DNA from 2 places in the Dermacoccus sp. Tok2021 genome. Region 1 is predicted to be linked to the other one. Evidence: riboswitches for the same ligand, from Rfam matches in the RefSeq annotation. Region 1 holds a riboswitch; the other holds the start of a gene.

Evidence for each region. Region 1 has a riboswitch for thiamine pyrophosphate ahead of thiC (phosphomethylpyrimidine synthase ThiC). Riboswitches for the same ligand answer to the same signal wherever they lie in the genome.
Region 2: linked by a shared signal. The riboswitch ahead of K9D12_RS05695 (thiamine ABC transporter substrate binding subunit) and the one ahead of thiC (phosphomethylpyrimidine synthase ThiC) in region 1 are both predicted to bind thiamine pyrophosphate.

Annotation. Positions count from the first base shown of each region.
Region 1 is NZ_JAGTHU010000001.1:275,298-290,941, reverse strand. It holds gene metH (methionine synthase) at 1-2,891, shown strand, start outside; gene K9D12_RS01360 (HAD family hydrolase) at 2,894-3,613, shown strand; gene thiC (phosphomethylpyrimidine synthase ThiC) at 3,775-5,640, opposite strand; TPP riboswitch at 5,730-5,844, opposite strand; gene K9D12_RS01350 (CE1759 family FMN reductase) at 5,939-6,646, opposite strand; gene K9D12_RS01345 (CE1758 family FMN-dependent luciferase-like monooxygenase) at 6,679-7,824, opposite strand; partial or broken gene K9D12_RS01340 (RecB family exonuclease) at 8,055-8,873, opposite strand; gene K9D12_RS01335 (site-2 protease family protein) at 8,943-10,106, shown strand; gene K9D12_RS01330 (tRNA (adenine-N1)-methyltransferase) at 10,117-11,259, shown strand; gene arc (proteasome ATPase) at 11,417-13,021, shown strand; gene K9D12_RS01320 (DUF3054 domain-containing protein) at 13,095-13,466, opposite strand; gene K9D12_RS01315 (MFS transporter) at 13,608-15,632, shown strand.
Region 2 is NZ_JAGTHU010000007.1:18,388-34,031, reverse strand. It holds gene def (peptide deformylase) at 1-364, opposite strand, end outside; gene K9D12_RS05750 (APC family permease) at 519-2,093, opposite strand; gene K9D12_RS05745 (PH domain-containing protein) at 2,133-3,023, opposite strand; gene K9D12_RS05740 (hypothetical protein) at 3,028-3,204, opposite strand; gene K9D12_RS05735 (small ribosomal subunit Rsm22 family protein) at 3,330-4,403, shown strand; gene upp (uracil phosphoribosyltransferase) at 4,432-5,082, opposite strand; gene K9D12_RS05725 (nucleoside deaminase) at 5,147-5,581, shown strand; gene K9D12_RS05720 (DUF559 domain-containing protein) at 5,731-6,666, shown strand; gene K9D12_RS05715 (amidohydrolase) at 6,761-7,933, opposite strand; gene K9D12_RS05710 (alpha/beta fold hydrolase) at 7,933-9,897, opposite strand; gene K9D12_RS05705 (circularly permuted type 2 ATP-grasp protein) at 9,894-11,420, opposite strand; gene K9D12_RS05700 (DUF4235 domain-containing protein) at 11,754-12,089, opposite strand; TPP riboswitch at 12,195-12,304, shown strand; gene K9D12_RS05695 (thiamine ABC transporter substrate binding subunit) at 12,366-13,484, shown strand; gene K9D12_RS05690 (ABC transporter permease) at 13,448-15,178, shown strand; gene K9D12_RS05685 (ABC transporter ATP-binding protein) at 15,175-15,644, shown strand, end outside.

The sequences.
Region 1 (15,644 bases):
TCGGTGAGTACGACGAGACGCCCGACGCGATGGCGGGGGTCGTCACGACGTTCGCCACCGACCGACTCGTCAACATCGTCGGTGGATGCTGCGGCACGACCCCGGACCACATCGCGGCCATCGCGGAAATGATCGAGAAGCTGCCGCCACGTCCGGTGCCCGAGATCGGTTCTGCTCTAAGGCTTTCCGGCCTCGAGCCCTTCACCGTCGACGACGACTCGCTCTTCGTCAACGTCGGTGAGCGCACGAACATCACCGGTTCGGCTCGATTCCGCAAGCTCATCAAGGACGGCGATTACCCCACCGCCTTGTCTGTGGCTCGTCAGCAGGTCGAGAACGGCGCTCAGATCATCGACATCAACATGGACGAGGGGATGATCGACGGCATCGAGGCGATGGACCGCTTCTGCAAGCTCATCGCGTCCGAACCCGACATCAGCCGCGTTCCGGTCATGGTCGACTCCTCGAAGTGGGACGTCATCGAAGCCGGACTCAAGTGCATCCAGGGCAAGTCGATCGTCAACTCCATCTCGATGAAGGAGGGCGTCGAGCCGTTCGTCGAGCAGGCGCGACTCGTCAAGCGCTACGGCGCTGCGGCCGTCGTCATGGCCTTCGACGAGGACGGCCAGGCCGACACTCTCGAGCGGCGCAAGGACATCTGCCGACGCGCCTACGACATCCTCACCGGCCCCGAGGTGGGCCTGCCGGCCGAGGACATCATCTTCGACCCCAACATCTTCGCCATCGGTACGGGTATCGAGGAACACGCCAACTACGGCGTGGACTTCATCGAGGCCACGCGCTGGATCAAGGAGAACCTGCCGGGTGCCCTTGTCTCCGGCGGCGTCTCCAACGTCTCGTTCAGCTTCCGCGGCAACAACCCCGTGCGCGAGGCGATCCACGCTGTCTTCCTCTTCCACGCCGTCTCCGCGGGGATGGACATGGGCATCGTCAACGCGGGCGCGCTCGTCGTGTACGACGAGATCGACCCCGAACTGCGCGAACTCGTCGAGGACGTCGTGCTCAACCGTCGACCCGACGCCACGGAGCGCCTCCTCGAGGCCGCCGAGCGCTTCAACACCGGCGACGCCGTCGCCGAGACGAAGTCCGAGAGGTGGCGCGAGGAGCCGGTGCGCGACCGCATCACGCACGCCCTCGTCAAGGGCATCGACGACTTCATCGAGGACGACACCGAGGAAATGCGCGCGGAGCTCGAGGCCGAGGGCAAGCGCCCGCTCGAGGTGATCGAGGGCCCGCTCATGGACGGCATGGGCGTCGTCGGCGACCTCTTCGGTGCCGGCAAGATGTTCCTGCCCCAGGTCGTGAAGTCGGCCCGGGTCATGAAGAAGGCCGTCGCGTACCTCATCCCCTTCATCGAGGCGGAGAAGGTGAAGAGCGGCACGACGGGCAAGCAGACGAACGGCACGGTCGTGCTCGCGACGGTCAAGGGCGACGTCCACGACATCGGCAAGAACATCGTCGGCGTGGTGTTGCAGTGCAACAACTACGAGGTCATCGACCTCGGCGTCATGGTGGCCGGGCAGAAGATCCTCGACGCTGCCCGTGAGCACGAGGCCGACATCATCGGCCTGTCGGGCCTCATCACGCCCTCGCTCGAGGAGATGGTGAACGTCGCGGGGGAGATGCAGCGGCAGGGCTTCGACCTGCCCCTGCTCGTCGGGGGCGCCACGACGTCGCGCGCACACACCGCCGTCAAGATCGATCAGCGCTACGACCAGCCCGTCGTGTGGGTCAAGGACGCCTCGCGCTCCGTACCGGTCGTTGCCGCGCTCCTGTCGAAGGGCGCCCGTCGCGAGGCGCTCCTCGCGGACGTGACGGCCGACTACGACTCTCTGCGTGCGCGCCACGCGGCCAAGCGTGACGACCGCCCGCTGCTCAGTCTCGATGCGGCTCGGGAGAACCGCCCGATGCTCGACCTCGGTGCTGTGCCCGCAGCGCCGGCACTCGCCGCGGACGGGGCGCCGGTGACACGCACGTTCACCGACTACCCCGTGAGCGAGCTGCGCGAGTACATCGACTGGCAGCCCTTCTTCGCCGCGTGGGAGATGAAGGGTCGCTTCCCGGACATTCTGAGCAACCCCGCCCAGGGTGAGGCAGCACGCAAGCTCTACGACGATGCGCAGGAGATGCTCGACCGCGTCGAGGCCGAGGGCTGGCTCCACCCGGCCGCCGTCATCGGCTTCTGGCCCGCCGCGGGCGACGGCGACGACACCGTCCTGTTCACCGACGCCGAGCGTTCCGACGAGCGTGCTCGTCTGCATCACCTGCGCCAGCAGGGTCAGCACCGCGAGGGCGTGCCGAACCGTTCCCTGGCCGACTTCGTCGCGCCGCAGGGCTCCGGCGTGGACGACTGGGTCGGCGCCTTCGCCGTGACCGCCGGTACCGAGCTTCCGGCTCGGATCGCCGCGTTCAAGGAGGAACTCGACGACTACTCCGCGATCCTGCTCGAGGCCCTGGCCGACCGATTGGCCGAGGCGCTCGCCGAGCGCATGCACGAGCGCGTTCGCACCGAGTTCTGGGGTCACGAGGCAGGGGAGAACCTCTCCAACGAGGACCTCATCGCGGAGCGCTACACCGGCATTCGCCCCGCGCCGGGCTACCCGGCGTGCCCCGAGCACACGGAGAAGGACACCCTCTTCGAGTTGCTCGATGTCACGCGTGAGATCGGTGTCGAACTCACCGAGTCGCGTGCGATGTGGCCGGGAGCGTCGGTGTCCGGGTGGTACTTCGCCCACCCCGAATCGCGCTACTTCGTCGTCGGACGGATCGGGCGCGATCAGGTGGAGGACTACGCTGGGCGAAAGGGCTGGTCGGTGAAGGACGCGGAGCGTCATCTCGCCCCCAACCTCAGCTACGACCCGGAAGACTGACCGTGAACCCGACGCCCCACCTCACGCGCCTCGAGCAGCGTGTCACGCACGCCCCGACGAGGCCTCACGGCGTGCTATGGGACATGGACGGAACACTCATCGACACCGAGCCGTACTGGATGGAGGCCGAGAACGACCTCATCGAGTCGCACGGCGGCACGTGGAGCGACGCCCAGGCGTTCCAACTGGTCGGCAACGCGCTCATCGTCTCGGGGCGCATCATCAAGGAACAGACCGGCATTCCCCTCACGCCGGAGGAGATCGTCGACGCCCTGCTCGAACGTGTCGTCGTCAAGCTGCGTGAGCACGTGCCGTGGCGACCGGGGGCCCGCGAGCTCCTGCTCGCGGCGCGCGACGCGGGTCTACCGTGCGCCCTCGTCACGATGTCGTACGAGTCGTTCGCCCGGGTTCTCGTCGATTCCCTGCCTGCGGGGACGTTCGAAGTCGTCGTCACCGGCGACATGGTCGAACACGGCAAGCCGCACCCGGAGCCGTACCTGCGGGCCGCACACGACCTCGCGCTCGCGCCCGAGCAGTGCGTCGCGATCGAGGACTCCGCCACCGGCGTGCGCTCCGCCGTCGCGGCCGGGGTGCCGACGCTCGCCGTGCCGCACCTCGTCGAGATCCCGCAGCTCGACGGCCTCGTCGTCGTCCCCGACCTCGCCGCCGTCAGCCTCGACGACCTGCCGCGTCTGGCGGAGCAAGCTCGCGCGACGGGCTGACGCTCGAGCCGCCCCGGCAGGCCGTGGCACAGGCGAATGTGACCGAAAAGCGCAGATGGGTACGCCGTTCGCGAATGTGGACGTAGATCGCAGATGGGGCGGAGACAAGAGTCGGTGAGGGGCGGAGTCGAGTTGCTTCACCCCCCACCGTTGCGAACCCGTCAGTCCTGGGGCGTGGGGGTTGCCAAGGCGTGGGCGGTGTCGGGTTCGACGTAGACGCTGCGTCCGAGCTCGACGAACGTCTTCGACATCTGCTGCATGCCCTCACGGGCCTCGCTCTCGCTGACGACGCGCTGCTGGGCGCCGGCGTCACCGAAGCGGTGGCGCACGTCCTGGCTGATGCGCATCGAGCAGAACTTCGGCCCGCACATCGAGCAGAAGTGTGCCGTCTTCGCCGCCTCGGCGGGCAGCGATTCGTCGTGGAACTCGCGCGCGGTGTCGGGGTCGAGCGACAGGTTGAACTGGTCGTTCCAACGGAACTCGAAGCGCGCCTTGCTCAACGCGTCATCCCACGCCCGCGCGCCGGGGTGGCGCTTCGCGACGTCGGCGGCGTGCGCCGCGAGCTTGTACGTGATGACGCCGGTCTTGACGTCATCACGGTTCGGCAGCCCGAGGTGCTCCTTCGGCGTGACGTAGCACAGCATCGCGGTGCCACCCATCGCGATCGTCGTCGCGCCGATTGCGGAGGTGATGTGGTCGTAGCCGGGTGCGACGTCGGTGACGAGCGGGCCGAGCGTGTAGAACGGCGCGCCGTCACACCACTCCTGCTGCAGGCGCACGTTCTCCTCGACGAGGTCGAGCGGCACGTGCCCGGGGCCCTCGACCATGACCTGAACGTCGAACTGCCATGCCCGCTTCGTCAGCTCGGCGAGGGTGCGCAGCTCGGAAAGCTGCGCCTCGTCGTTGGCGTCGGCGGTGCAGCCGGGGCGCAGTCCGTCACCGAGGGAGAAAGCGACGTCGTAGCGGGCGAAGATCTCGCACAGCTCGTCGAAGTGGGTGTAGAGGAAGTTCTCCTCGTGGTGCGCGAGACACCAGCCGGCCATGATCGAGCCGCCGCGGCTGACGATGCCCGTGATGCGCTCGGCCGTCATCGGCACGTAGCGCAGCAGCACGCCGGCGTGGATCGTCATGTAGTCGACGCCCTGCTCGCACTGCTCGATGACGGTGTCGCGGAAGATCTCCCACGTCAGCTTGTCGGCCTCACCGTTGACCTTCTCGAGGGCCTGGTAGATCGGCACAGTGCCGATCGGGACGGGGGAGTTGCGGATGATCCACTCACGCGTCGTGTGGATGTCGTCACCGGTCGACAGGTCCATGACGGTGTCGGCGCCCCACGTCGTAGCCCACGTCAGCTTGTCGACCTCCTCGGCGATCGACGACGTCACGGCCGAGTTGCCTATGTTCGCGTTCACCTTGACGAGGAAGCGGCGCCCGATGATCATCGGCTCGCTCTCCGGGTGATTGACGTTGGCCGGGATGATCGCGCGCCCGGCGGCGACCTCGTTGCGCACCAGTTCGACGGCGCAGTTCTCGCGGGCGGCGACGAATCGCATCTCGGGGGTGATCAATCCCCTGCGGGCGTAGTGCATCTGGGTGACGACGGCACCGCCCTTGGAGCGCAGCGGTGCGCGACGTTCGCCGCGCCACTCGCGGCTCGCCTCACCGCGTCGGACGGCCGAGCGGCCGTCGTCGAGCAGGGTGCGTTCCCGACCGGCGTAGGTCTCGACGTCGTCGCGCTCGGCGATCCACTCGGCGCGCAGCGGCGGCAGCCCGACCTCGGGGTCACTGCCCGGGCCGGAGGTGTCGTACAGCTCGACGGGAGCGTTGGCCGCGCCGGTGCCGGGGGAGTTGTCGAGGATGACCTCGGTGTAGGGCACGCGCAGGCCGTCCGCGTCGCGGTACTGCTTCCGGCGAGCGTCCGATCCGTCAGCGGGGGTGGTTGCGCGCGTCTGAACGGGGGCCGACGTCGGCGACGTGGCTGCTCGGTCGGTGGTGGCCGCGAGCTCGCGGGAGTTGAACGTCGTCATGATGGTGCCTCCTTCGGATCGGGCGAAGGCACGGCAAGACCCCACGCAACAGATGTCGACGAACGTCGGCACCGAACGGAGGATGAGCGACCACGAGGTCTCCTTGGCTGCCTGCGCCGGCATGATCCGGGTCAGGTCGGGTAGCGGTCGGAGCAGTATCAGCTCCCTCTCAGCCCTGTTCTCAGGACTCCCACGAAGGACGCTTCCGACTATGGCACATCCCGGCAGACGAACGTGACGAAGGGGTCCGTCAGGTTCATGACGAACCTGACGGACCCCTTCCGGTCACGAGTCGTGCTCAGCCGCGCAACATCTCTTCCATCGTCGGCACCGCGACGAACGGATCGCGCGCCCGATTGCGCGTATCGGCAAGCGTACGAAACGATTTCGACGATGTTCTCGGCGCTTCTTCAACCTTGGACGAGCGCGCCTCAGAACTGCCGTTCACCGCCACGTCCGCTCCGCCGAGCCCGCGCTCTAGCTGCTGCGTCAACTCATCGGCAGCCTCGCTCGCACGCGCTTCCAGGCCTCGCCCGGCCCAGTCGTCGGGCGAGGCGTAGACGGCCGTCGGCATGACGAGCGCCTTCATGTACGCGAACAGCGGGCGCAACGCGAAGTCCGTGACGAGCGAGTGCCGGGCCGTGCCGCCGGTGGCGGCGACGACGACGGGCACGCCCGCCATCACGCCGTCCGGCGTCACGTCCCAGAAGCCCTTGAACAGACCCGTGTAACTCGCCTTGTACGTCGGCGTCACCGCGATGACGGCATCCGCACGACCCAGGGCCTCGTACGCCTCGTCGAGGTGGCCCGTGGCGAAGCCGGTCAGCGACGCCGACGCGATCTCCTGCGAGAGGTCACGCACGTCGATACGCACGACATCCGTCGTCAGACCGGCCTGATCGGCCCGGGTGACGACGGCCTTCGTCAGACCGTCGGCCAGACGGTGCGTCGTCGACTCCTCGCTCAGGCCGCCGCTGACGACGACGAGCGTCTTGTTCTCGCTCATGTCCACTGCCTTTCTCGGGTCGTGAATCTCGCTCAGCGGTCCTCGGCGCGCGAGCCGGTGACCTCGTCACGGGAGACGCGCGTCTCGTCCTCGACCTTCGCGCCACCGGCGGCGGCGACGAGTGAGGCGTGCGTCGGGGCGTCCGGCACACCGGCGGCGCGGCGCTTGGCGAACTCCTCGCGCAGCACCGGGACGACCTTCGTGCCGAGCAGCTCGATCTGATTGAGCACCTCCTGGTGAGGGATGCCGCCGTGGTCGACGAGGAACAGCTGGCGCTGGTAGTCGCCGACGTACTCGCGGAAGCCGAGCGTGCGCTCGATGACCTCGTCGGGGGTACCCACCGTCAGCGGCGTCTGCGTCGTGAAGTCCTCGAGGGAGGCGGCGCCGCCGTAGACCGGGGCGTTGTTGAAGTACGGACGGTAGGTCTCCATCGCCTTCGACTTCGAGTCAGCCATGAACACCTGACCACCTAGACCGACGATGGCGTCCTCCGCGCGACCGTGACCGTAGTGCTCGAAGCGCTCACGGTAGAAGCGCACCATCTGAGCCGCATGCTCCGGCGGCCAGAAGATGTGGTTGTGGAAGAAGCCGTCACCGTAGTAGGCGGCCTGCTCGGCGATCTCGGGGCTGCGGATCGAACCGTGCCAGACGAACGGCGCGACGCCGTCCATCGGACGCGGGGTCGAGGTGAAGCCCTGCAGCGGCGTGCGGAACTTGCCCTCCCACGTCACGTTCTCCTCGCTCCACAGCTTGCGCAGCAGGGCGTAGTTCTCGATGGCCAGCGGGATGCCCTCACGGATGTCCTTGCCGAACCAGGGGTAGACCGGTCCGGTGTTGCCGCGTCCGAGCATGAGGTCGACGCGCCCGTCGGCGAGGTGCTGCGCGTAGGCGTAGTCCTCGGCGATGTGCACCGGGTCCGTCGTCGTGATGAGCGTCGTCGCGGTCGACAGGATGATGTTCTTCGTCACCGCGGCGAGGTTGCCCATGAGGACGGGCGGGCCGGCGGGGGCCACGAAGGGCGGGTTGTGGTGCTGACCGGTGGCGAAGACGTCGAGACCGACCTCGTCGGCGACCTTGGCCATCTCGACGGTGTTCTTGATGCGCCGGTGCTCGCTGACCGTGCGACCCGTCGTCGGGTCCGTCGTGACGTCGCCGACCGTGAAGATTCCGAACTGCATGACGACCATCCGAAGTAGTTGAAAGTGAAACTACTCCAGGAACGGCGCCCGGTCGAGTTCTATTCCCCGGAGCGACAACGCGGACGGGGGGCGCGCCCTTGTCGTCCGCGGGCGTCCACCACCGAGCCACGAACCTTCCGACCGCGTACGACGTCCGGCGGAGCAAGTCCGCACGACTCCATCACACGCTGAAGGGCTGGCCGTAAGTCGCCGTCGACATCTCCCAGGTCGGCGCTCGAGTGCGGGTCGAGGGCGAGCACGCCGGCATTGTCGGGCAGCGGCGGGGGAGTGCCGCCCCAGGCGGGACACAGCGCCTTGTGGTCGCACCAGCCGCAGAGGAACGACTTGCGTGGACGCCAGTCACCCGTCTGCGCGGCGCGCTCGATGGCTCGCCACAGAGCCGTGATTTTGCGCTCGAGAGCCCGCAGGTCGTCCTCGTCGGGTTGGTAGCGCACGAATTGGCTGTTGCCGAGGTAGACGAGCTGGAGCATGAGCGGCATGACGCCTCGAGTTCGCCAGATGACGAGCGCGTAGAACTTCATCTGGAACAGGGCCTTGCCCTCGAAGAGCTCCGACGGTGAGCGCCCCGTCTTGTAGTCGACGACGCGGATTTGCCCGCCGGGTGCTACGTCGAGCCGGTCGATGTACCCACGCAGGGTGAGGCCGTCGAGGTCGGCTTCGACGTAGAGCTCGCGTTCGGCGGGTTCGAGGTGCTGCGGGTTCTCCAGGTCGAACCACTTCTCGACGAGCTTCTCGGCGTCGCGCAACCACGTCGCGAGGTCGTGGGGCGTGCCGCCCGCGAGTTCGGCGAGTTCGGGTTCTTCGGCGAGCATGTCCTCCCACGCGTGCGGGACGAGGGAGAGCGCGTGCTCGAGTGTTCGCTGCGGCGCCTCGACGTCGAAGATGCGCTCGAGCACCGAATGGACGAGCGTGCCGCGCGCCGCGGCCGGGCTCGGCGGCTCGGGTAGCTTGTCGATGACGCGGAAGCGGTAGAGCAGCGGGCACTGCATGAAATCGGACGCTCGTGAGGGGGACAGCGCGGCGACCATTCGGCGAGCCTATCGCGCGTAACTCACACCGCCCGAGCGACGCCGAGCCACGCCGCCTAGGCTTTCCTCATGCCGTCGACGTCCCCGGGTCTCAAGATCGCCACGCTGCGCGGCGTGCCCGTCTACATCGGCCGATCCTGGCCGATCATCGCCCTCGTCATCGTCGCGCTCTTCGGCCCGCAGGTCGCCCGACTGCACCCCGAATGGGGAGCCGGCGCCTACCTGCTCGCGGCCGCGTACGCCGTGCTCCTGCTCGTCAGCGTGCTCGCGCACGAGGCTGCTCACGCCGTCGTCGGCCAGGCCTGTGGTTACCGCGTCAACCGCATCGTCGCCGACCTGTGGGGCGGCCACACGGCCTACGACTCACCCGACGCGACACCCGGGCACTCGGCGCTCGTCGCCGTCGTCGGGCCCCTGACGAACCTCGTCCTCGCCGGCGCCGGATGGTTCGCCCTCACCCAGTCGAGCGGTGACGGCGCGGGCCATCTGCTGTTGCTCGCGTTCACCTTCAGCAACGGCTTCGTCGGGTTGTTCAACCTCCTGCCCGGGCTGCCTCTCGACGGCGGGTTCATCGTCGACGCCCTCGTGTGGAAGGTCACCGGTAGCCGGGCCAAGGGCATGAAGGCCGCGGGCTGGTGCGGCCGAATCGTCGCTGTCGCCGTCGTGCTCTGGGCCCTCGTGCCGGTGCTTCGCGGCGAGGGCTCGACGTGGAACCTCATGTGGTTCGCGCTCATCGCCATGTTCCTGTGGCGAGGTGCCAGCACCGCCGTCACCGTGGGCACGAACCGGGAATTCCTCTCCGGCATCCGAGTGGCCCAGGTGATGCGCCCGGCAGTGTCAGCCGCCGCCGACACGCCCGTCTCGGCACTCCCCGAGGGGCCGGACCCCGTCGTCCTGCTCGGAGCTTCCAACGAACCCGTCGCCGTCGTCCCGCCCGGCGCTCACGTGCGGGTTCCGCTGGAACAGCGTGACCGCGTGCCGGCCAGTGCGATCGCCGAAGCCATCGTTTCCGGCGCCACCGCCATCGTCGCCGACACCCAGGCTGACATCACCGCCGTCCTGCCGGGTTTCGAGGGCGACACGACGCCGCAGCTCGTCGTCGTCACGCAGCCCGCGCCGGCCGCCGCGCCGCCGCACGGCGAGCAGGTCATCGGCGTCGTCCTGCTCAGCGATCTCGAGCGCGCCCTGCAGGCGCACGCGGGAGCGCAAGGCCGCGACCTGCGTACCACCTAAACTTCTCGGCATGACCGACGCCGATCGCCCGTCCGACCTTCCCGCCGCACCCACGGGAGCCGAGTACCGCCGCGGCCCCTTCCGCGAGGGTGAGCGCATCCAGCTCAGCGACCCCAAGGGCCGCATGCACACGATCACGCTGACGCCGGGCAAGCAGTTCCACACCCACCGCGGCTTCGTGCGCCACGACGACCTCATCGGCTCGCCCGACGGCGTCACCATCACGAACACCGCCGGCGTCGAGTACCTCGCCCTGCGTCCTCTGCTGTCCGACTACGTCATGTCGATGCCGCGCGGCGCCGCCGTCGTCTACCCCAAGGACGCCGGCCAGATCGTCACCATGGCCGATGTCTTCCCCGGCGCTCGCGTCGTCGAGGCCGGTGTCGGTTCGGGCGCCCTGTCGATGTCGCTGCTGCGTTCGGTCGGCGAGCACGGCCGTGTCTACTCGTTCGAGCGTCGTGAGGACTTCGCCGCCATCGCCGCCGGCAACGCGCGCGAGTTCTTCGGCACCGACCACCCGGCCTGGAGCATCACGATCGGTGACCTCGTCGACATGCTCCCGCAGACCGTGGAGGCCGGCACGATCGACCGCGTCGTGCTCGACATGCTCGCGCCGTGGGAGTGCCTCGAGGTGGCCTACGACGCGCTCGCCCCCGGCGGCGTCCTCATCTGTTACGTGGCCACGGCGACCCAGTTGTCGCGCGTCGCGGAGGCCACCCGCGAGCACGGTGGCTTCACCGAACCGCAGGCATGGGAGAGCCTCGTGCGCGGCTGGCACCTCGAAGGTCTCGCGGTGCGCCCCGAACACCGTATGCACGCCCACACCGGCTTCCTCATCTCCACGCGCCGTCTCGCGGACGGCGTCGAGGCCCCGCTGCGCAAGCGTCGCCCGGCCAAGGGCGCCTACGGCGAGGACTCTGCCGGAGGCGGCGCCACGGACAACGGCAACCCGCCGCAGACGCCGGACGACGCGTGGACCCCGGACGCCGTCGGCGAGCGCCCCGTCTCCGACAAGAAGATGCGCAAGCTCGTGCGCTCCTTCGAGAACACCCCGACCGCGCAGGCGCTCGCAGCCGAGTCGGGCGCGTCCATCGACGACGAGCCGCGTGACGAGGCCGACGCGACGGACGGCGTCGTCACCGACCAGGACTGACGCGTCCCCGCCGAGGTTCGTCGGCTGACCCCAGCGAAACCCCCGGATGCCGCACGTCGGCGCCGGGGTTCGCTCTACCCGGCGAGCCCTGCTCGATAGGGTGGGCGAAAAGGCGCGCTCGACGCGCCACCCCGGCTTCGAAGGAGGACGAGCGGCGATGAGCGTCCCGCAGTTCGACCCGAGCGACACGTCAAAGCCCACCGACGCCGACGTGCGTCAGTTGCGCTCCAACCTGTCGACCATCTCTGCGCAGAACGAGCGCCTCGTGCGCACGCTCAAGGACGCCCGCGAGCAGATCTCCTCGATGAAGAGCGAGATCGACCGGCTCGCGCAGCCGCCGAACAACTACGCGACGGTCATCGCCGCCCACGGGGACGGCAGCGCCGACATCTTCTACATGGGCCGCAAGATGCTCGTCTCGTACTCGCCGACCCTCAAGGCCGAGGACCTTCGCCCCGGCCAGGAAGTCATGGTCAACGAGGCCATGAACATCGTGAAGGTGCTCGGATTCGAGAAGGCCGGCGAGATCGTCACGCTCAAGGAGACGCTCGAGGACGGGCGTCTACTCATCTCCACGTCGAACGACGAGGAGCGCGTCGTGCGCACCGCCGGCCCGCTGGCCGAGCTCACGGTGCGCCCCGGCGATGCCCTTCTGTTCGAACCGAAGAGCGGTTTCGTGCTCGAACGCGTGACGAAGGCCGAGGTGGCCGACCTCGCACTCGAAGAGGTGCCGGACATCGGCTACACCGACATCGGTGGCCTCGCGGGACAGATCGAGACGATCCGCGACTCCGTCGAGCTGCCGTTCCTGCACTCCGACCTCTACACCGAACACCACCTGCGCCCGCCCAAGGGCGTCCTGCTCTACGGCCCGCCCGGATGCGGCAAGACGCTCATCGCGAAGGCCGTGGCCGCGTCCCTGGCCAAGCAGGTGGCGCAGCGCCAGGGCACGAGCGACCAGGCGAGCTACTTCCTCAACATCAAGGGCCCGGAGCTGCTCAACAAGTACGTCGGTGAGACCGAGCGTCACATCCGCGTGCTGTTCCAGCGCGCCCGCGAGGTGGCGAGCTCGGGTACTCCGGTCGTCGTCTTCTTCGACGAGATGGAGTCGCTGTTCCGCATCCGCGGCGCAGGCGTGAGTTCCGACGTCGAGACGACGATCGTGCCGCAGTTGCTCGCGGAGATCGACGGTGTGGAGAGCTTGGAGAACGTCATCGTCATCGGTGCGAGCAACCGTGAGGACATGATCGACCCGGCCATCCTTCGCCCGGGCCGTCTCGACGTGAAGATCCGCATCGAGCGTCCCGACGCCGATGCGGGCCGCGACATCTTCGGCAAGTACCTCACGGCCGCGTTGCCGTTCCACGAGAGCGAACTCGCCAAGCACGACGGTGACGCGGGCGCGACGGCCGAGGCGCTCATCGACGCCGCGGTGGGGGAGTTGTACGCCCGCGACGACGCCCACGCCTATCTCGAGGCCACGTACGCCGACGGCAGCCGCGAGACGCTCTACTTCGCGGACTTCGCCAGCGGCGCGATGATCCAAAACATCGTCGACCGCGCGAAGAAGTTCGCCATCAAGGCGCTCATCACGAACGGCGAGCGCGGCATCACGCGCGAGTTCGTCCTCGCCGCGTGCCACGACGAGTTCCGAGAGAACGAGGACCTGCCGGGCACGAGCAACCCCGACGACTGGGCGCGCATCTCCGGCCGTCGCGGCGAGCGGATCGTCGACATCCGCACCCTCGCCGACAAGAACTGACCGGCGCCTTCCCGGAACGCAGTGAACCTCCCCGACCGTCCGTGGTCGGGGAGGTTCACTGTTGTCGAGCGGCTCAGGCGTGGGCGCGGCGACGCTCGAGGAAAGCGACGGGGGCACGCCAGCCGAGCATGAAGAACCCGTTGAAGACGAGCGAGACGATGACGAACGAGATCGCGGTGCCCTGGTCGCTGAGCTGACGCAGCAGCATGCCGACGACGATCGTCGAGAGCCACACGACGACGCCGCCCGTCAGGGCCTTGCCCGCGAGCAACGAACGTCGGGCGACGAGCACGATGGCCCACCCCACGCAGGCGCCCACGAGGAAGGGCCATGCTGTCGTCAGTACGCCCTCGAGCGCACCCGTTTCGCCGTGGTTACGTCGGCCGGTGGCCGAGAAGACGAGAACGATGACGAGGTCGAGAACCGGAGCGAGGGCGGCAGGCATGGCCTCACGCTATCGCGACCGCTCGTGCCGCCTTCGGCCTGTCCGAGCGTGAGCTGAGCCTCGTTCCGTCCCGCCGAGATGACACGGGCTCCCCACCCTTTTATATTGATTATCAATACGCCACCACCGATGAGGAGCCCTGTGACCGCCCGCCACGCCGCAACGGCGAGATCCACCCGCCAAAGTCTCGTCGTCGCCGTGTTGTGTGTGGCCGGCACGGTCGTGGCGCTCCAGCAGACGCTCGTCGTACCGCTCATCCCGGAGTGGCCGACGTTGCTCGACACGAGCGCGGAGAACGCGGCCTGGCTCGTCACCGCAACGCTGCTCGCAGGAGCCGTGGCAACGCCGATCCTCGCGCGCCTGGCCGACATGGTCGGCAAGCGGCGCATCATGCTCGTCTCGCTCGGGTTCGTCATCGCCGGATCGCTTCTCGGCGCCCTGGGTGACGGTCTCGCCGCCCTCATCACAGCTCGCGCCCTCCAGGGTGTGGGCGCCGCGATGATTCCCATCGGCATCAGCATCCTGCGCGACGAACTGCCCCGCGAACGCGTCGGGGGAGCGGTCGCCACGATGAGCGCCACCCTCGGCATCGGCTCCGCCATCGGTCTGCCGCTGGCCGGCGTCCTCGTCGAGCACTTCAGCTGGCACATGGTTTTCTGGGTCTCCGGTGCGTCGGCCGCCCTCATGTTCCTCGGCGTCGTGCTCGTCGTGCCCGAATCCAAGGTGAAGTCATCGGGCTCGTTCGACCTCGTCGGTGCGCTGCTCCTGTCGGCTGCGTTGCTGTGCCTCCTCGTGCCCATCACGAAGGGCGGACACTGGGGATGGACGAGCGAGAAGGTGATCCTCGGGCTCGCCGCAAGCGTCGCCATCCTCGCGGCGTGGGCGCCCTGGGAGCTGCGTCACCGCTCACCGATGGTCGACCTTCGCACCTCGGCCCGACGCCCCGTACTCCTGACCAACGCGGCGTCCCTGCTCATCGGCTTCGCCATGTACGCCAACATGATGACGACGACGCAGCAGTTGCAGATGCCGGAAGCCACCGGTTACGGCTTCGGCCTCTCACTCATCGCCGCGGGCATCGCGATGCTGCCGGGCGGTCTCGCCATGGTCTTCCTGTCGCCCGTGAGCGCCGGCATCACGAAGCGCTTCGGGGCCCGGACGACGCTCATCGTCGGTGCCACGACGCTGGCGCTCGCCTACGGCATGCGCGTGTTCCTCACCGGCTCCGTGTGGCAGATCGTGCTCGGTGCGACGCTGTGCAGCGCCGCCACCGCCATCGCCTATGCGGCGATGCCGACGCTCATCATGCGCTCGGTGCCGATCACCGAGACGGCCGCCGCGAACGGTCTCAACACGCTGCTGCGCTCGATCGGCACCTCGACGTCGTCGGCCGCCGTTGCCGCGGTGCTCACGAGCATGTCGTTCTCGCTGGCCGGCCACGAGGTGCCGAAACTCGACGGCTTCAAGACGGTCTTCGTCATGGCTGCACTCGCCTCGCTGGCGTCGGCGCTCGTGGCCGGCTTCGTGCCCAAGGCAGCCGTTGCGCCGCGGGCCGTGCCCGCGCGCGAGGAGGGGGCCGCGAGCGCCGAGGCGCCCACGCGCGCCACGAGCAGCGATGTCCGTGCGGGCGACAACCGCGACGTCGTCGCCTCCGGCGTGCTCACCGACCTGGGCGGGCGTCCCCTGCGTCGCGGCGTCGTCACAGCCCTCGCCCCCGACGGCGCCCACCTCGACTGGGGCCGCGTCGACGAGGACGGCCGCTACCGACTCGCCCTCCCGGGGGCCGGTCACTACGTCCTCGTGGCGTCGGCCGACGGGTGGGCCACGCGCTCGCAGTTCGTCGACGTCACGGGACCGGAGCTGCCGCAGTTCACGCTGTCGCGGCCACTGCTGCTCACGGGCACCGTCGTCTCCAGCGGCGGGCCGCCCGCCGACCTGCCCGTGACGCTGCTCAAGCACTCGGGCGAGTATCAGGCGGCCACGCGCACTGACGCCGAAGGCCGTTTCGAGATGTCGCTGCCGCCGAGCGGTCGCTACGTCGTCACCGCGCTCTGCGAGGAGCGAGGGGAGTCGGCGGCGCGTGGCCTCACCGTCCTGACACAGCCTCAGGACATCGAACTCGAGCTCGCGAGCAGCCACCGTCTGCACGTCAACGCGACTGCGTGACGTTTCGCGCCG
Region 2 (15,644 bases), on a different contig from region 1:
CGGTACCCGTCACCTTCGCCCAGTCGGCGCGCGCCGTCGGGAAGTGCTCACCCGGCACCGAGAGGCAGCCCTCGTTGTCGTTCTCCTCGTCGGCCTCGCCGGCGGGCACGCGGCCCTTCTCGAGCTTCGGGTTGATGACGACGCCCTTGCGGTTCTCGCCGAGGTCGTCGTCGGGGCAGTCGTAGACGAAGATGCGCTGCTTGACGCCCACCTGGTTCGCCGCGAGGCCGACGCCGTTCGCGGCCTCCATCGTCTCGAACATGTCGTCGACGAGGGTGCGGATGTCGTCCGTGATCTCCTTGACCCGCTTCGTCGGGGAGTGCAGAGCCTTGTGGCCGACGATGGTGATGGGGCGGATGGCCATGAACGAACCTCTGGTGTGACGTGGGCGGGTGGCCGCTCCGGGCTCGGGGCGACCAGCCAAGTTTACGCGGCCGTTCAGGTGTCCGAGCCGGCACGACGAAGGCCCCGCCCCAGCAGATTGCCGGAGCGAGGCCCTCGTGACCCGAAGGTGAGCGTCAGTGGCGCTCGTCGGACGAGTAGCGCTCGTCCTTCGTGAATCCTTCGCCCACCGAGGAGTCGAGGTCGGTGGCGTACACGCCGTCACCGACGCCGCCCTGCAACTGCGGGTTGCGACCGACGCGCGAGTGGCGCTGACCGTAGGCGAAGTAAATGATGAAGCCGATGAGGAGCCAGACGGCGAATCGCAGCCACGTCTCCACCGGCAGGTTGAGCATGAGGTAGAGGCAGATCGCCGCCGACAGCCACGGCAGAACCGGGCTGCCCGGCACCTTGAACGGACGCTCGAGATCGGGGCGGGCCTTACGCATGATCGGCACGGCCAGCGAGACGAGGAAGAACGCCGAGAGGGTACCGATGTTCACCATCTCTTCGAACTCGCCGATCGGGATGGTGGCCGCTGCAACCGCGATGAGGAAGCCCATGACGAGCGTCATCGGCACCGGCGTACCCGTCTTGGGGTTCGTCTTGGCCATGCCGCGCGGCAGGAGGCCGTCACGCGACATCGCGTACATGACGCGGGTGGCGCCGATCATGAGGGTCATGACGACGGTGGCCAGACCGGCCACAGCACCTGCGGAGATGATCTGCGCATAACCGGGGTGCCCCGCGTCTCGGAAGGCTGCTGCGAGCGCTCCCTTCGGGTCGATCTTGTCGTACTTCACCATGCCGGTGATGACGAGGCAGACGGACACGTAAAGGATGGTGCAGATGACCAGGGAGCCGATGATGCCGATCGGCAGGTCGCGCTTCGGGTTGCGGGTCTCCTCGGCCGTCGTCGCGACGACGTCGAAGCCGATGTAGGCGAAGAACACGAGGGCGGCACCTGAGATGACGCCCATGACGCCGAAGGCCTGCGGCTCCATGCCGGTGAGGATCTCCCACAGCGGGCGGTGCATCGTCTGCGACTCACCCTCGAGCTGCTGAGCCGGCGGGATGAAAGGGGTGTAGTTCTTCGCGTCGATGTACTGGATACCCATCACGATGATGAACAGCACGATGAAGACCTTGACAGCCACGAGCGCGAAGTTGATGCGCAGCGACTCCTTGATGCCGACGGCGATGAGGCAGGTCAGCGCGGCGACGAGACCGAAGGCGGCGAGGTCGAAGTGGTCGAACCAGCCGGTGCCTCCCTGCAGCTTCTCGGGCAGCTTGAGGCCCCACTCGCCGAACAGGATGTTGAAGTACGCGCTCCAGCCCTGAGCGACGACGCCGGCGGCGAGGATCAGCTCGAGGAGCAGATCCCAACCGACGATCCAGGCGATGAGTTCACCCATCGTCGCGTACGAGAACGTGTAGGCCGAACCCGAGACAGGCACGGTCGAGGAGAGCTCGGCGTAGCACAGCGCGGCGAGGCCACAGCAGACGGCGCCGAGCAGGAACGACAGGACGATGGCGGGGCCGGCCATCGTGGCGGCGGCGCTGCCGGTCACCGTGAAGATACCGGCGCCGATGATGACGCCGATACCGAAAACGGTGAGGTCGAGAGCCGAGAGATTCTTCTTCAGCTGGAACTCGGACGCCTCCGAGTCAGCGATCGAAGCCTCGATCGACTTGGTACGCAAAAGGCTCATAGGAGCGACCTTCCACAGGTGAGTTTTAACCGTGTGAGATTACTCGCCGTCTCGCCATGTGGAGGGTGTGTCCGCATACCGAGAGCGCCGGATGGTCTGTGGGGCGGTCGCGTGTTCGCGGCTCACCGACCAAGCCGAGTCATCGTCCGTGTCGTCCGATTCCTCGCCCACGTCACGAAATTCACCGTAAGCACGGTCACACTCGTCGGCCCAGAGCGGACGGCTGAAAGTGACCATTCCGTAAGGATCGGTCTCATCGCTGGAGCGCGGAACCGGTCCGCGGGTGCGACCGGGACGTTCGTCTGTCCCGAATTGCGTGTCGCGCGTGCGAACGCGGACCGGGAGTGTCTTGTTTTCGTCGCGGTACGGGTCGAACACCTCGTCCGAATGATGCGGATGCCGCGAGGGGTGGCCCTCGTCGTCACCGACGCCGAAGATGAGACCGCAGATCTCGCGGTACTTCGAGTCGGGCTCGCTCACGTAGTCGATGACGTTGAGCGCCTGCTCTTGGCCGGCCGACTCGATGACGAACGTGCCGTAACCGAGGATGCGCGCCGCAGGGGAGCGGTTGTACGACATGTCGGTCACCTTGGACAGCGGCATCATCGCGACCTTCTTGAAGAAGAGGCCGTGCAGGAGGATGAGGCGCTTGTTCGTGATGACGAAGGTCTTGTCCCACCACTCGAAGAGGCGCCAGAAGAAGTGAAGGAGGAGGACGAGCCAGATCCACCAGGCCGCATTGGTCACCGGGCCCATCCAGGCGGGGGCGCTGAGGCCCGCGACGACGACGAGGACGAGACCGAGCAGACAGGAGCTGAGGGCGGGCAGGAGCTGCGCCCAGTGCTGCTTCATCTCGAGAACGACGTGCTCGTTCCTGGCGAGGTACCCGGCGACGCTCTCGGACGGGCGGGTCGGGCGCAGCGGGCCCATGGCGTCAGCTCTTGCCGAGCAACGCGTCGAAGAACTCGCCCAGGTTGGTGACCGCGTTGCGCAGGACGTTGCCGATGGAGCGGACGACGTCCGCCGACTGACCGGGCGAGCTGAAGATGGCGTAGATGAGGAACGCGAACAACAAGAACTTCAGGATCGATTTGAAGTTGATCTTGTCCATTTCGATGTCTTCTCTCTCGGGTGGGCGACGCGCCCAAAGAGGGACGGGCAACTCGTGCATTCTTCCAGCGCCTGGGGTATGAGCGAAGAAGGCGCGCCGGGGCACGGATCAGTAGGCTCGCGCCTGTGGATCTGTCGATGACGTTGCGTGAAGCCCTCGAGCGCGAGGCATCGGGGACGGCGCTCAAGCAGTTGACGGCGGCCGTCGAGCGGCTGTCGACGCGTTACCGCGCGGTCGCTGCGGCGTCCGACCCCATCCTCGCCAAGCCGGTCGATGTCCTGGCCTATGCCCACTACCGGATGCCGGCGACGTTCGGCGCGGTGCGCGCCGCGCTGCGGGCGCTCGCGGCATCGGGGACGTTCGAGGCGGGCTCCGTGCGTTCGCTCGCCGACCTCGGCGGCGGGACGGGGGCCGCGGCCTGGGCGGCCGCTGACGTCTTCGACTCGCTCGAGGAAGTGAGCGTTCTCGATCAGGTGCCCGAAGCACTCGACCTGGGGCAGCGCTTGGCGAAGGCCAGCGGGGTGTCCGCGCTCGCGCGCACCGTATGGCAGGAAGGGCGCGTCGGGTCGTGGAACGTCTCCGTCGGGTCGCCGTCCGCGGGTGGGGCTGAGCTCGTCACCGTCTCGTACGTGCTCAGCGAACTGACGAGCGAGCAGGCCGACAAGATCGTCGCCGAGGCGGCTGCTGCTGCGACGCGCGCCATCGTCATCGTCGAACCCGGGACGCCGGACGGCTACCGCCGCATCCTGCGAGCGCGCGATCAGTTGCTCGCGGAGACCTGGCAGGTGGCGGCGCCGTGCCCGCACCAAGGCGAGTGCCCCCTGCTGGCGAAGGACGAGCCCGACTGGTGTCACTTCGCGGCCCGGGTGAATCGCTCGTCGGTGCACCGGCAGATCAAGGGCGGCGAACTGTCGCACGAGGACGAGAAGTTCAGCTACGTCGCGATGGTGCGACGACCGGCGCATCTCGCGCAGGGCTTCGCGGCTCCGGCCGCCGACGCGTCAGCCAGTGAGCAGCCGGCGCGTGTCATCCGGCACCCGCGCAAGAACAAAGGCTTTGTCGAACTGCAGGTGTGCGAATCGAACGATGCCTCGAACGCCAGTGGACAGGTGCGCCGCGCCGTCGTGAGCAAGAAGCGGGGCGCGCTCTACAAGCAGGCGCGTGACGTCGGCTGGGGCGATACGATCGACCTGGGGTGAGCCGTCGCGCCGCCAGTGACGGCGAATCTCAGGCGTCGTTCTTCGCGATGCCGTAGAGGCGGTCTCCCGCGTCGCCGAGGCCGGGCACGATGTAGCCGTTTTCGTTGAGCTTCTCGTCCATCGCGCCGGTGACGACGGTGATCGGAACGTTGATGTGCGCCGTGAGTTCGCGCAGCTTCTCGACGCCCTCGGGTGCCGCGATGAGGACGACGGCGGTGATGTCGTCGGCGCCGCGCTCGACGAGGTAGTCGATCGTCGCGGCCAGCGTGCCACCCGTGGCGAGCATCGGGTCGACGACGTAGACCTGGCGGCTCGAGAGGTCGTCGGGCAGACGGTTGGCGTACGTGGTGGCCTCGAGGGTCTCCTCGTTGCGCACCAGGCCGAGGAAGCCGACCTCCGCCGTCGGCAGCAGCCGCACCATGCCGTCGAGCATGCCGAGCCCGGCGCGCAGGATCGGCACGATGAGGGGACGCGGCGTGGCGAGCTTGATGCCGCGCGCCTTCGTCACCGGGGTCTCGACGTCGACCTCTTCGACGCGCACGTCGCGCGTGGCCTCGTACGCGAGCAGCGTGACGAGTTCGTCCGCGAGGCGGCGGAACGTGGGGGAGTCGGTGCGCTTGTCCCGCAGCGTCGTGAGCTTGTGCGAGATGAGCGGGTGGTCGGCGACGATGACACGCATGGGACAAACTTAACCCGTGGACCTGCCTGCAGCACCTGCCGTCGAGACGACGTATGCGACGTGGATGGCGGACGCCCTCGCCCGAGCGCGCGAAGCGGCGGCTGCGGGGGACGTTCCGGTGGGGGCGCTCGTCGTCGACGAGGGCGGCGCCGTCACCGGTGTCGGCGCGAACTTGCGTGAGGCGGACGGCGATCCGACCGGGCACGCGGAGATCGTCGCGATGCGGCGGGCCGCGACGTCCCGCGGGAGTTGGCGCCTCGACGGCTGCACGCTCGTCGTCACGCTCGAACCGTGCCTCATGTGCGCCGGTGCCGCCGTCCAGGCGAGGCTGCCGCGCATCGTGCTCGGCGCGTGGGACCGCAAGGCCGGCGCGTGCGGTGGGCTGTGGGACGTCGTGCGTGACTCCCGCTCCACGCACCGCATCGAGGTGGTCGGCGGCATCCGCGAAGCCGAGTGTGCCGAGGTGCTCACCGACTTCTTCCACCGCCGCCGCGCCTGACGCAGGAGGCGCCAGAAGTTGGTGACAGTTGGGGTACCTGGTGACGTTCAACCGTCACCAGGTACCCCAACTGCCACCAACTCCGAGTTATCCACAGGGTCGAGATGGCCATGCGTGACAACGTTGCCGAGTCGATCCAGCCTTGAGACATGCCCGCCGCTCCCTTACCGCCGTATCTCGCCCGCCGTCTGGCAGACGGCCTCACCTACGTCACCCGGCGTGATCTCGCCTCCGCAGGGATCGACGTCTCAACGCTGAGGGCGTGGCGTCGCGCAGGCTTCGTGACGTCGTACAGCTACGGGGCGTACGGCATCGTCGATCCGTGCGCCGCGGACATGGACCACTTCGCCGCTCGTCGACTTCACCATGTGCGCCGCTGTGAGGCACTCCTGCAGACGCTCCCGGGGGCGCACCTCATCGGCGGATCCGCCCTCGTGGTTCACCGGCTCGCGGTCCTGCGCTTCCCTGATCGCATCGAAGTGGCGCGCCACCCACGGGTGCAATCGAGGCGCGACGACTTCGTGTGCCGTCGGGCCTGGGGCGAGGCGCCGGAGCAGGTCGATGGGCTGGGTGTGCAGGCTGCCGCTGAGGCCGCCATCGAGGTTGCCGCACACGAAGGTCTGCGGGCGGGTGTCGTGAGTGCCGACTCCTACCTGTTCGAGGGCGGAACCCCGGGGGAGCTCGAATCAGCACTGGTCGCCTACGGTCGCAAGGCCGGTGTCGGGCAGGCTCGTGCAGCGGTCGAGCTCGCCGACGGAGCGATCGAATCCGCCGGCGAATCACTCCTGCGGTTGATCTGCCGGGATGCCGGAATCGCAGTGATTCCGCAGGTGGAGATCTGGGACGACGAGTCGCTCCCGTTCGCCCGCGTTGACTTCCTCGTCGAAGGGACTCGTGTCGTCCTCGAGTTCGACGGCATGGTGAAGTACACGCACCCCGAGGCGCTGCGTGCCGAGAAGCGACGCGAAATGCGACTGCGGCGACTTGGCTACGTCGTGGTGCGCTTCACCTGGAGCGACCTGTCGCCGCCGGTTCGGTTGGTTCGAACGATCCGCGAGGCGATGGCTGTCACGCGAGCGGCGTGAAGCCTCCGGAGAAGTTGGGGACAGTTGGGGTACTTGGTGACGGTTGAACGTCACCAAGTACCCCAACTGTCACCATGTGGGCCGGAGCGTGGTGTCAGCCGCGGGCGAAGGCGTCGAAGAGGCGGGCGCCGTCGGCGAGGGCGTCCTCGTCGAGCAGGAACCCCGGGTGGTGCAGGTCGGTCTCCTCGCCCTTGCCGGAGTGGACGCCGAAGCGTAGGTAGACGCCGGGCACGGAGTCGAGGTACCAGGAGAAGTCGTCGCCGCCGGAGGACTGCTCCGCTGTGCCGACACCCTCCTCACCGAACACCGAGACGACGGCCGCGCGCGCCCGCTCGGCGCACTCCTCGTCGTTGATGACCGGCGGAGGCCCCTGGGTGTACGTGACCTCAGCCTCCACGCCGAACGTGGCCGCGATCGACGCGACGGACGTCGTGACGAGTTCCTCGCCGATCTCCCACACGTCACGCTTCGCGCTGCGCAGCGTGCCCCACATCTCCACCTTCGCGGGGATGACGTTGACCGCACTGCCGCCGTTGATCGAACCGAACGTCAGCACCGCGCCGGCGCGCGGGTCGACGCGGCGGTCGAGCGCCGCCGTCAGCCCGGTGACGATCTGCGCAGCGGCGAAGATCGTGTCGCCCGTCTCGTGCGGACGGGCCGTGTGACCGCCCGACGACGTCACGGTGATGCCGAAGTTGGCGTTCGAGGAGGTGATGGGGCCGGCGATGACCCCGACCTCGCCGGTGGGACGGTGTGGGTCACAGTGCAACCCCATGAGCTGCGTCAGACCGTCGGTGACGCCCTCCTCGACGCACTTTTTCGCACCGCCGGGCTGTGTCTCCTCGGCCGGCTGGAAGATGAGGCGCACGGGCTGCGGGGGCGGGTCGGCCACGAGCAGCGACGCGGCGCCGAGCAGCATGGCCGTGTGCGCGTCGTGCCCGCACGCGTGGCTGACGCCCTCGTTGGCGCTCGCGAAGTCGAGCCCCGTGTCCTCCGTCATGGGCAGGGCGTCGATGTCGGCGCGCAGCCCCACGACGTCCTTCGACGAGGCTCCGTCGGCGGCGGGAACGTCACACCACAGACCGGTGCCCATGTCGAAGCGGTGAACCTTGAGGCCCATGTCCTCGAGCACTGAGGCGACGTAATCCGTCGTCTCGTGCTCCTCGTACGAACGCTCGGCGTTCTCGTGAAGCCACCGCCGCCACTCGACGACCTGCGCGGCGAGGTCGCCCTCCGGCGCCTTGGAACCTTTGCCTCGACCGAACATCAGCCCAGTACCTCCTCGAGAAATGCGACGACCCGGTCACCGAGGCGGTGCCGGTTGGCTCTCTTGACGAACTCGTGGCCTTCGTCCTCGAACAGGAGCAGGTCGGTGCCCACCCCGTTCGACTCCAGGACGGCGATGGCCTGACGTGTCTCGTTGACGGGCACGTTGGTGTCGTGCGCGCCGTGGACGAAGAGCACGGGAACGATGACCTCTCCCAGCCCGTGGATCGGCGACAACTCCTGCAGCAGTTCGCGCTCCTGGAGGGGGTGGCCGTACTTCGGCAGAGCGGCGACGGCGATCCACGGCTCGGTGTCGCGGTAGAACGTTTCGAGGTCGCTCATGCCGCAGGCTGCGATGGCGCCACGCCACAGCTCGGGGTGACGCACGAGCGTCGCGAGGGTGAGGTAACCGCCGTACGAGCGTCCGCTGACCACCAACTTCTCGGGGTCGGAGATGCCGGTCTTCACGAGGTGGGCGACGGTGTCGGCGACGTCGTCGATGGCTGACAGGCGCGAGTAGCGCTCGTCGGCGTGGCTGAACGCACGCCCCTGGCCGGACGAACCACGCACGTTCGGCGCGACGACGGTGTAGCCCGCGTCGACGGCCTGACGCAGCACGTTGTTGTAGCTCGGCCGCGACTGCCCCTCGGGGCCACCGTGGAAGTAGACCATCGTCGGCGCGGGCTCGTCACCGCAGCGGTAGACCCACGCCGTGAGCTCGAGGCCGTCGCGTGCGGGGTAGCGCACGAGTTCGGGGACGAACGTCGCGCTGCCGGCGTCGACGAGCACGGTGAGGGGACGTGAGTCAGCCTCGTCGGCCTCTGGGTCGGGCGCTGCCGTTTCGCCCTTCGGCTCCGCGCTGTAGCGCGCGAGCGGGCCGGGCGCACCGATGGGTGGTCTCGGATCCTCGGGCGACAGGTTCGCGCCGGGCTCGTCGCCGGTCCACGTGCCGTGCGCGACGTCCCAGAGCACGACGCGCGGTGGGAACTCGGGGCCCTGCACACAGAACGTGAGCAGCCGTCCGTCCGCGGTGAGGGACGGCGAGGTGACGACGACCTTCGGCAAGCGCGGCGCGGGGAGTTCGCGGGGTTCGCCGTAGCGCAGGTCGAGGATCTGGATGCGGCTGCGGCCGTCGTGGTTCCACAGCAGCGTGGCGGTGGACCCGTCACGGCTGACGGAGAACTCGTCGAGATCGGCGTCGGCCCGCGCGGCGAGTTCACGGACGTCGGTGCCGTCGGGGCCGACGCGCACGTCGAGCAGGCGGAAGCGTTCGCCGTGGTGGTCGCTGCGCACGAGGGCTCGCATGACTCCGCTCTCGTGCCCTGCGTCGAGCACGACGCCGGCGTCGGTCGTCGACCCGGGGTCGGGCGGCAGAAGCGGCCACCAGGCGCCCCCGACGTCGACGCGCAGCAACTCGCGGTGGCCACGCGAACCGACGCGGAACAGCGCCACGCCATCGCGGACGTGGACGAGTTCGCCGCCGACCCGCCGGTCGACGACGCGCACGTCCTGGGTGACGGCGGACAGGACGCGACCTTCGGCCAGACCCGAGTCGTCGATGGCGGTGAGGGCGAGTTCGACGCCGTCCCAGCAGACGATCTGCACGGTCGCGTCGGTGAACTCGAACGGGTTGACCGCGCTCTGGTCGTCCGGGTCGGTGGTGAACAGCCAGATCTCCTCGCGCTCACCACCGTCGGGGGCGACCTCGCAGGCGATCCAGTGACCGTCGTGGGAGTACGCGACGTTGCGCACCGGGCCCGGCGTCGGGATGGGCACGGTGCGTTCGGGGCCGGCACCGACGCCGTCGGGTGTGGCGAGCGGACGTTGCACGGCGTGCGGGTAGCCGTCCTCGTCGATGACGACGGCGGCGAGCAGCTTGCCGTCGGGGGACAGGCACGGGTGAAGTGAGTGGCGTACCGACGGCCGGGCGGGCGAGGTCTCGCTCGTTCGGGGGTTGAAGCTCACGACTTGATCCAGGTGTCCTTCCCGCCTCCGCCCGCGGAGACGTTGACGATCATCGTGCCCACCGGAGCGACTCGCGTCATCGCGGTGGGCGCCGTCTGGGCGTTCGTGCGAGAGGGGTCGTCCGGGTCCGGGCGTTGCATGACGAAGGCTCGCAGATCGACGTGACTGGGCGCGAATGCTCCGTCGGAGAGCGTCGGCAGTGTGGAGAGCGGGATGATGTCCTGCGCGACGAACCGCGCCGGCGTCTCTCGGATTTCGCTGCGTCGCTCCTCGAGTTCGTCCTCGGAGCACTCGGGACCGACGGTGATGCCGGTGCCGCCGTAGCCGTCGATGGGCTTGACGACGAGCTCGTCGAGCCGGTCGAGGACCTCCTCGCGCTGCTTCTCGTCGGAGCACAGCAACGTCGGCACCTGGCCGATGAGGGGTTCCTCGCCGAGGTAGAAATCGATCATGTAGGGCACGAGTGCGTAGACGGCCTTGTCGTCGGCGAGACCGTTGCCGGGGGCGTTGATGATGGTGACGGCACCGGCAGCCATGACGTCGCGCAGTGTCTCGCCGAGCTTGCGCCCGTCGGCGCCCTCGGAGCCGAACAGTTCCTCCTCGCCCATCCGCGGGTTGAGGAGGTGGACGCGGTGGCGATCGTCACCGTCGAGGCGGTAGAGGATGCCGTCGTCGACGAGCAGTTTGTCGGCGGTGACGAGGGCCGCGCCGATTTCGCCACTGACGAGGTTCTGCTCGTACCACGTGGTGTCGGTTTCACCGGGGGAGACCATGCACAGGCCGAGTTCGTCGTCGGCGTCTGCGCCCTCGACGAGAGCTGCTGCCGCGAGGAAGGCTTCGCGCAGGATGGGGTAGGCCTCGCGGGGGTGACGCAGTTTGCCGGGCGTGGGCAGGATCTCGGCGAAGTGGTCTTCGAGGATGCGCCGGTTGATGTGGCTCATGCCGAGCCCGCCGGGCATCCGCAGGTTGTCCTCCAGGACGATCCACTCGCCGGCGGAGGGGGAGACGAGGTCGAGCCCGCACAGGCCGGCGCGGACGAACCCTTCGGGCACCTTGTGGCCGTCCTTGGAGTAGCCGGGCGCGCGGCGCAGGACCTCGCGGTCGATGCGGCCGGCTTTGAGGATTTCGCCCGGGCCGTAGACGTCACGCAGGAACAGCTCGTGCGCGCGCACGCGCTGTTCGAGGCCGGCGCTGATCTCGGCCCAGCGTTCGGCGGTGATGATGCGGGGCGCGATGTCGATGGGGTAGGGGCGGTTGCCGTCCTTGGAGTTGATCGTGACGCCCAGTTCTTCGAGGTCATCGGCGGTTTCCCGGAGGCGCGCGGTGAGGCGTTCGGGGCCGAGGGCTTCGATGCGGCTGAGGACGGTGCAGTAGTCGGGCCGCATCTTGGCGTCGGCGGTGACGGATTCGTCGTGCACGCCCTTGGTGGCGGGGATGTAGTCGCGGTACGCGGAGAACGCGCCGGGAACGCCCTCGTGGGGGCCGCTGTTGGTGGGGTTTTCACCCGCGGACGTCGTCGTCATGCGATGACGCTACAGCGCGTCGCGGTGCAGCGGAAGGAACGCGAAAACTCCCGTCATGACGCGTCGTAACACTTCACCCCAAAGGGGGAGAAAAGACTCGCGGCATAAGCGCCGGGTACGGCAACGGGGCCGCAACACTCCTCGAGTGCGCGACCCCGTCACGCAGGGAAACGATCAACCCGGCGGGTATGAAGAGCCGGGTACGGCAACGGGGCCGCAACACTCCTTGAGTGCGCGACCCCGCTGGAAGCGGACTCCCCCGAGTGCTGTCGCACCGAGCGTGGCGGCCTCGCAGGCTCGGCCGCCACGCTCGGTGCGACAGCACGAAGGGAATCACTTCATGACGACGACAGGCGCCTGGCTCTTGCCCTTCTTGGCTTCCTTGGCCTCTTCCTCGGCGCGCTTGACGAGCGCCTGCGGCGGGTGGCCGGCGGACTTGGTGTAGTAGTCGGCTGCGCGACGCTCGGCGTACATCTTGGCGGCGGCGAGGGCGCCGGTGGAGATGGCGGCGTAGATGGCGGCTTCTAGGATGCCGGCGTTCGGGTCCTTGGCGCTGCGCGGGCTCTTGCCGGTGGCGGCCTTCCAGCCCTTGGTCGCGACGGTGGTGGCTGCCTTGCTGGCGACGATTCCGGCGCCGAGGCTGAGTACCTTCCAGACGAGGTTGCCCATGTTGTCTCCCCTTCCAAGGGTGGTCAATGTCTTGTGCCCATATTCGCAGGCGGTGTTGTGTGTTCGCCAGTCGTGCGGGCCGATTGGTCGACGTGTAATGTCGCCTGCGAACGACAGGGGAGCGCACGTTGCGCTGAGATCGTGCCGAGGTAGGGCACTAAACCCTCGAACCTGAACCGGTTAGCACCGGCGGAGGAAGTCGAGACTCACCCGTTCGTGCGCGGCTCGTGCCGCTTGCGGACGTGGTCCCTCACTCGAGGTGAGGAGGACGTCGTGATGAGCAAGTTCCACGTGACCGAGCGGACGGGTGGTTCCCACCCCGTGCCGACGACGGTGGCTGCGCTGGTGGCCGGTGTTGCGGTGTTGGCGACGTCGGCGTGCAGCGTCAGTGACACGAAGACGAAGTCGTCGGCGTCAGCGTCGGATGCGAAGAGCAAGACGGTGACGCTCGTGACGCACGAGTCCTGGGCACCCGACAAAGCCGTCATGGACGAGTTCGCGAAGCAGACCGGCTACACCGTGAAGGTGTCGAAGTCGGGCGATGCGGGCACCCTGGCCAACAAGTTGGTGCTCGCGAAGAACAACCCGACGGGCGACGTCGTCTTCGGCATCGACAACACGTTTGCTTCGAGGGTGACGAAGGAGGGCGTGCTCGAGCCGTACACGTCGAAGGCTGCTGCCGGGTCGACGTCGACGTACGACCTGCCGGACGGCCAGGGCAAGGGCGTGCTGTCGCCCATCGACACGGCGTCGGTGTGCGTCAACGTCGACGACGCGTGGTTCACGAAGAACAACAAGAAGAAGCCGGCGGGCCTCGACGACCTGACGAAGCCGGAGTACAAGAACCTCATGGTGGCGCCGGGTGCCTCGTCGAGTTCGCCCGGCATGGCGTTCTTCCTCGCGACGGTCGGCAAGTACGGCGAGAACGGCTGGAAGCCGTACTGGACGAAGCTCATGAGCAACGGCCTCAAGCTGACGTCGGGCTGGAGCGACGCCTGGAACGTCGACTACACCGCCGGTGAGGGCAAGGGCAGCCGCCCGATCGTCGTCAGCTACGACAGTTCGCCGGCGTTCACGGTGGACGGTGCGGGCAAGTCGACGACGTCGGCGCTCGGCAACACGTGCTTCCGCTCGAACGAGTACGCGGGCGTCATCAAGGGCGCGAAGAACCCCGAGGGCGCCAAGGCGTTCATCGACTTCATGAACGGCAAGAGCTTCCAGAAGTCGCTGCCGAACTCGATGTACGTCTTCCCGGTCGACTCCTCCGTCGAGCTTCCGCCTGAGTGGGCGAAGACGGTGAAGCCCGCCGAGAAGACGATCGACGTCTCGCCGGCGCAGATCGACGAGAAGCGTCAGACGTGGCTGACGCAGTGGAAGGACGTCACGTCGAAGTGAGCCGTGACGGCGTGGCTGCGCCGGCAGCACGAGCACGCGCGGGAACCTCGTCCCTCCCGCGCGTGCTCGTGCTCGCGTTGCTCGCCGCGGTGCCGCTCGTCTTCCTCGGCATCTTCTTCGCGTGGCCGGTTCTCGCGATGGCGGTGCGCGGCGTCACGGGCGACGGTGGGGGCGTTGACCTCGCGGGTGCCTGGGACGTCGTCACCCGCCCGCGCACCCTGCGCGTGCTGTGGTTCACGCTGTGGATGGCGGCGCTCGCGACGCTCTGCTCGGTGGCGCTCGGGCTGCCCGTCGCGCACGTGCTCTACCGCCTGCGGGTGCCGTTGGCGGGGCTGTGGCGCGCCCTCGTCGTCCTGCCGTTCGTGTTGCCGACGGTCGTCGTCGGCGTGGCGTTCCGCTCGCTGTTCGCCCCCGGCGGGCCGCTCGCGGCGCTGGGGTGGGACGGAACGTGGCAGCCGGTGCTGCTCGCGATGGTGTTCTTCAACATCTCCGTCGTCGTGCGCACGGTCGGGCCGTTGTGGGCCTCCCTCGACCCGCGCACCGCGCAGGCGGCAGCCGGCCTCGGAGCATCGCCCGCCCAGGTCTTCCGGACGGTGACGTGGCCGGCGTTGCGTCCCGCCGTCGTCAGTGCCGCGACGGTCGTGTTCCTCTTCTGTTCGACGGCGTTCGGCATCGTGCTCATGCTCGGCGGGCTGCGTTACGCGACGCTCGAGACCGAGATCTACTCGCTCACGGTCGAGTTCCTCGACCTGCGCGCCGCCGCGGTGCTCTCGACCGTGCAGTTCGTCCTCGTCGCGCTGTTGCTGCTCGGCGCTGAGCGGGCCCGCTCGGGTCTGCGGCGCAGTGATTCCGTTGTGCGCCGCGGCGTCGCGGTGGCCGACGAGCCGCGCCGAGTCACCCGATCCGACGCCCCGGCGCTCGCTGCCACCCTCTTCGCCTTGGCTCTCGTCGTCACACCTCTCTTCACCCTCGTCCTGCGCTCGCTGCGTGACGGCGACGGCTGGTCCCTCGTGCACTACCGCGCGCTCGGCGGAGAACTGGCCGCCCTGGCCGCCCTCTCGGTTTCGTGGCGCATCGCCCTCGACGCGGCACTGCTCGCGCTCGCGCTCGGCGTCATGGTGTCGGTCGTCGTCTCGTGGCGGGCTCGCACGCCGCGCGGCCGCCGCGTCATTGCGGGCCTCGACGCTGCGTTCATGCTGCCGCTCGGCGTCTCGGCCGTGACGGTCGGCTTCGGTTTCCTTCTCACCCTCGACCGTCCGCCGCTCGATCTGCGCAGCTCGCCGATCCTCATCCCGATCGCGCAGGCCACCGTCGCGCTGCCGCTCGTCGTGCGCGCGCTCGTACCCGTGCTGCGCTCGCTCGACCCGAGGTCGCGTGAAGCCGCGGCCGCCCTCGGCGCGAGCCCGTTGCGCGCCTGGATGACGGCCGACCTGCCACACCTGTGGCGTCCCTTCGTCGCCGCGGCGGGGTTCGCCCTCGCCGTGTCGCTCGGCGAGTTCGGGGCGACGGCGTTTCTCGCCCAGCCCGAGTCGCCGACGCTGCCCGTTCTCATCTATCAACTGCTCGGCCGCCCCGGCGCGGGCAACTTCGGGGCAGCGATGGCGGCTTCCGTGTTGCTCGCGACGGTGACGGCCCTCGTCATGGCTGCCGTGGAACGCATCGGCGGCAGCGCCGCGGGAAGGATGGACGGATGACGCAGCCCCAGGATCGGGAGGACGCCGGAGGCCTCGAGGTGACGGACGCCCGCGTCACCTTCGCCGGCAACGCCACACCGGCACTCGACGACGTCTCCCTCACGCTGCCGCGCGGGCGCGTGCTCGCCGTGCTCGGCCCGAGTGGCTGCGGCAAGTCGACGCTCCTGCGCGCCGTCGCCGGTCTGCAGGCGCTCGAGGCCGGGCGCATCGCCTTCGCCGGCACCGACGTGACACGCGTGCCCACCCACAAGCGCGACTTCGCGCTCATGTTCCAGGACGGGCAACTCTTCGGCCACCTCGACGTGGCAGGCAACGTGGCGTACGCGTTGGCGCGACGGGGCGCACCGGCCGCCGAGCGTGATGCCCGCGTGGCCGAACTGCTCGACCTCGTGGGGCTCTCGGGGCTCGAATCACGCCGTCCGGCAACGCTTTCGGGCGGCCAGCAGCAGCGGGTTGCGCTCGCGCG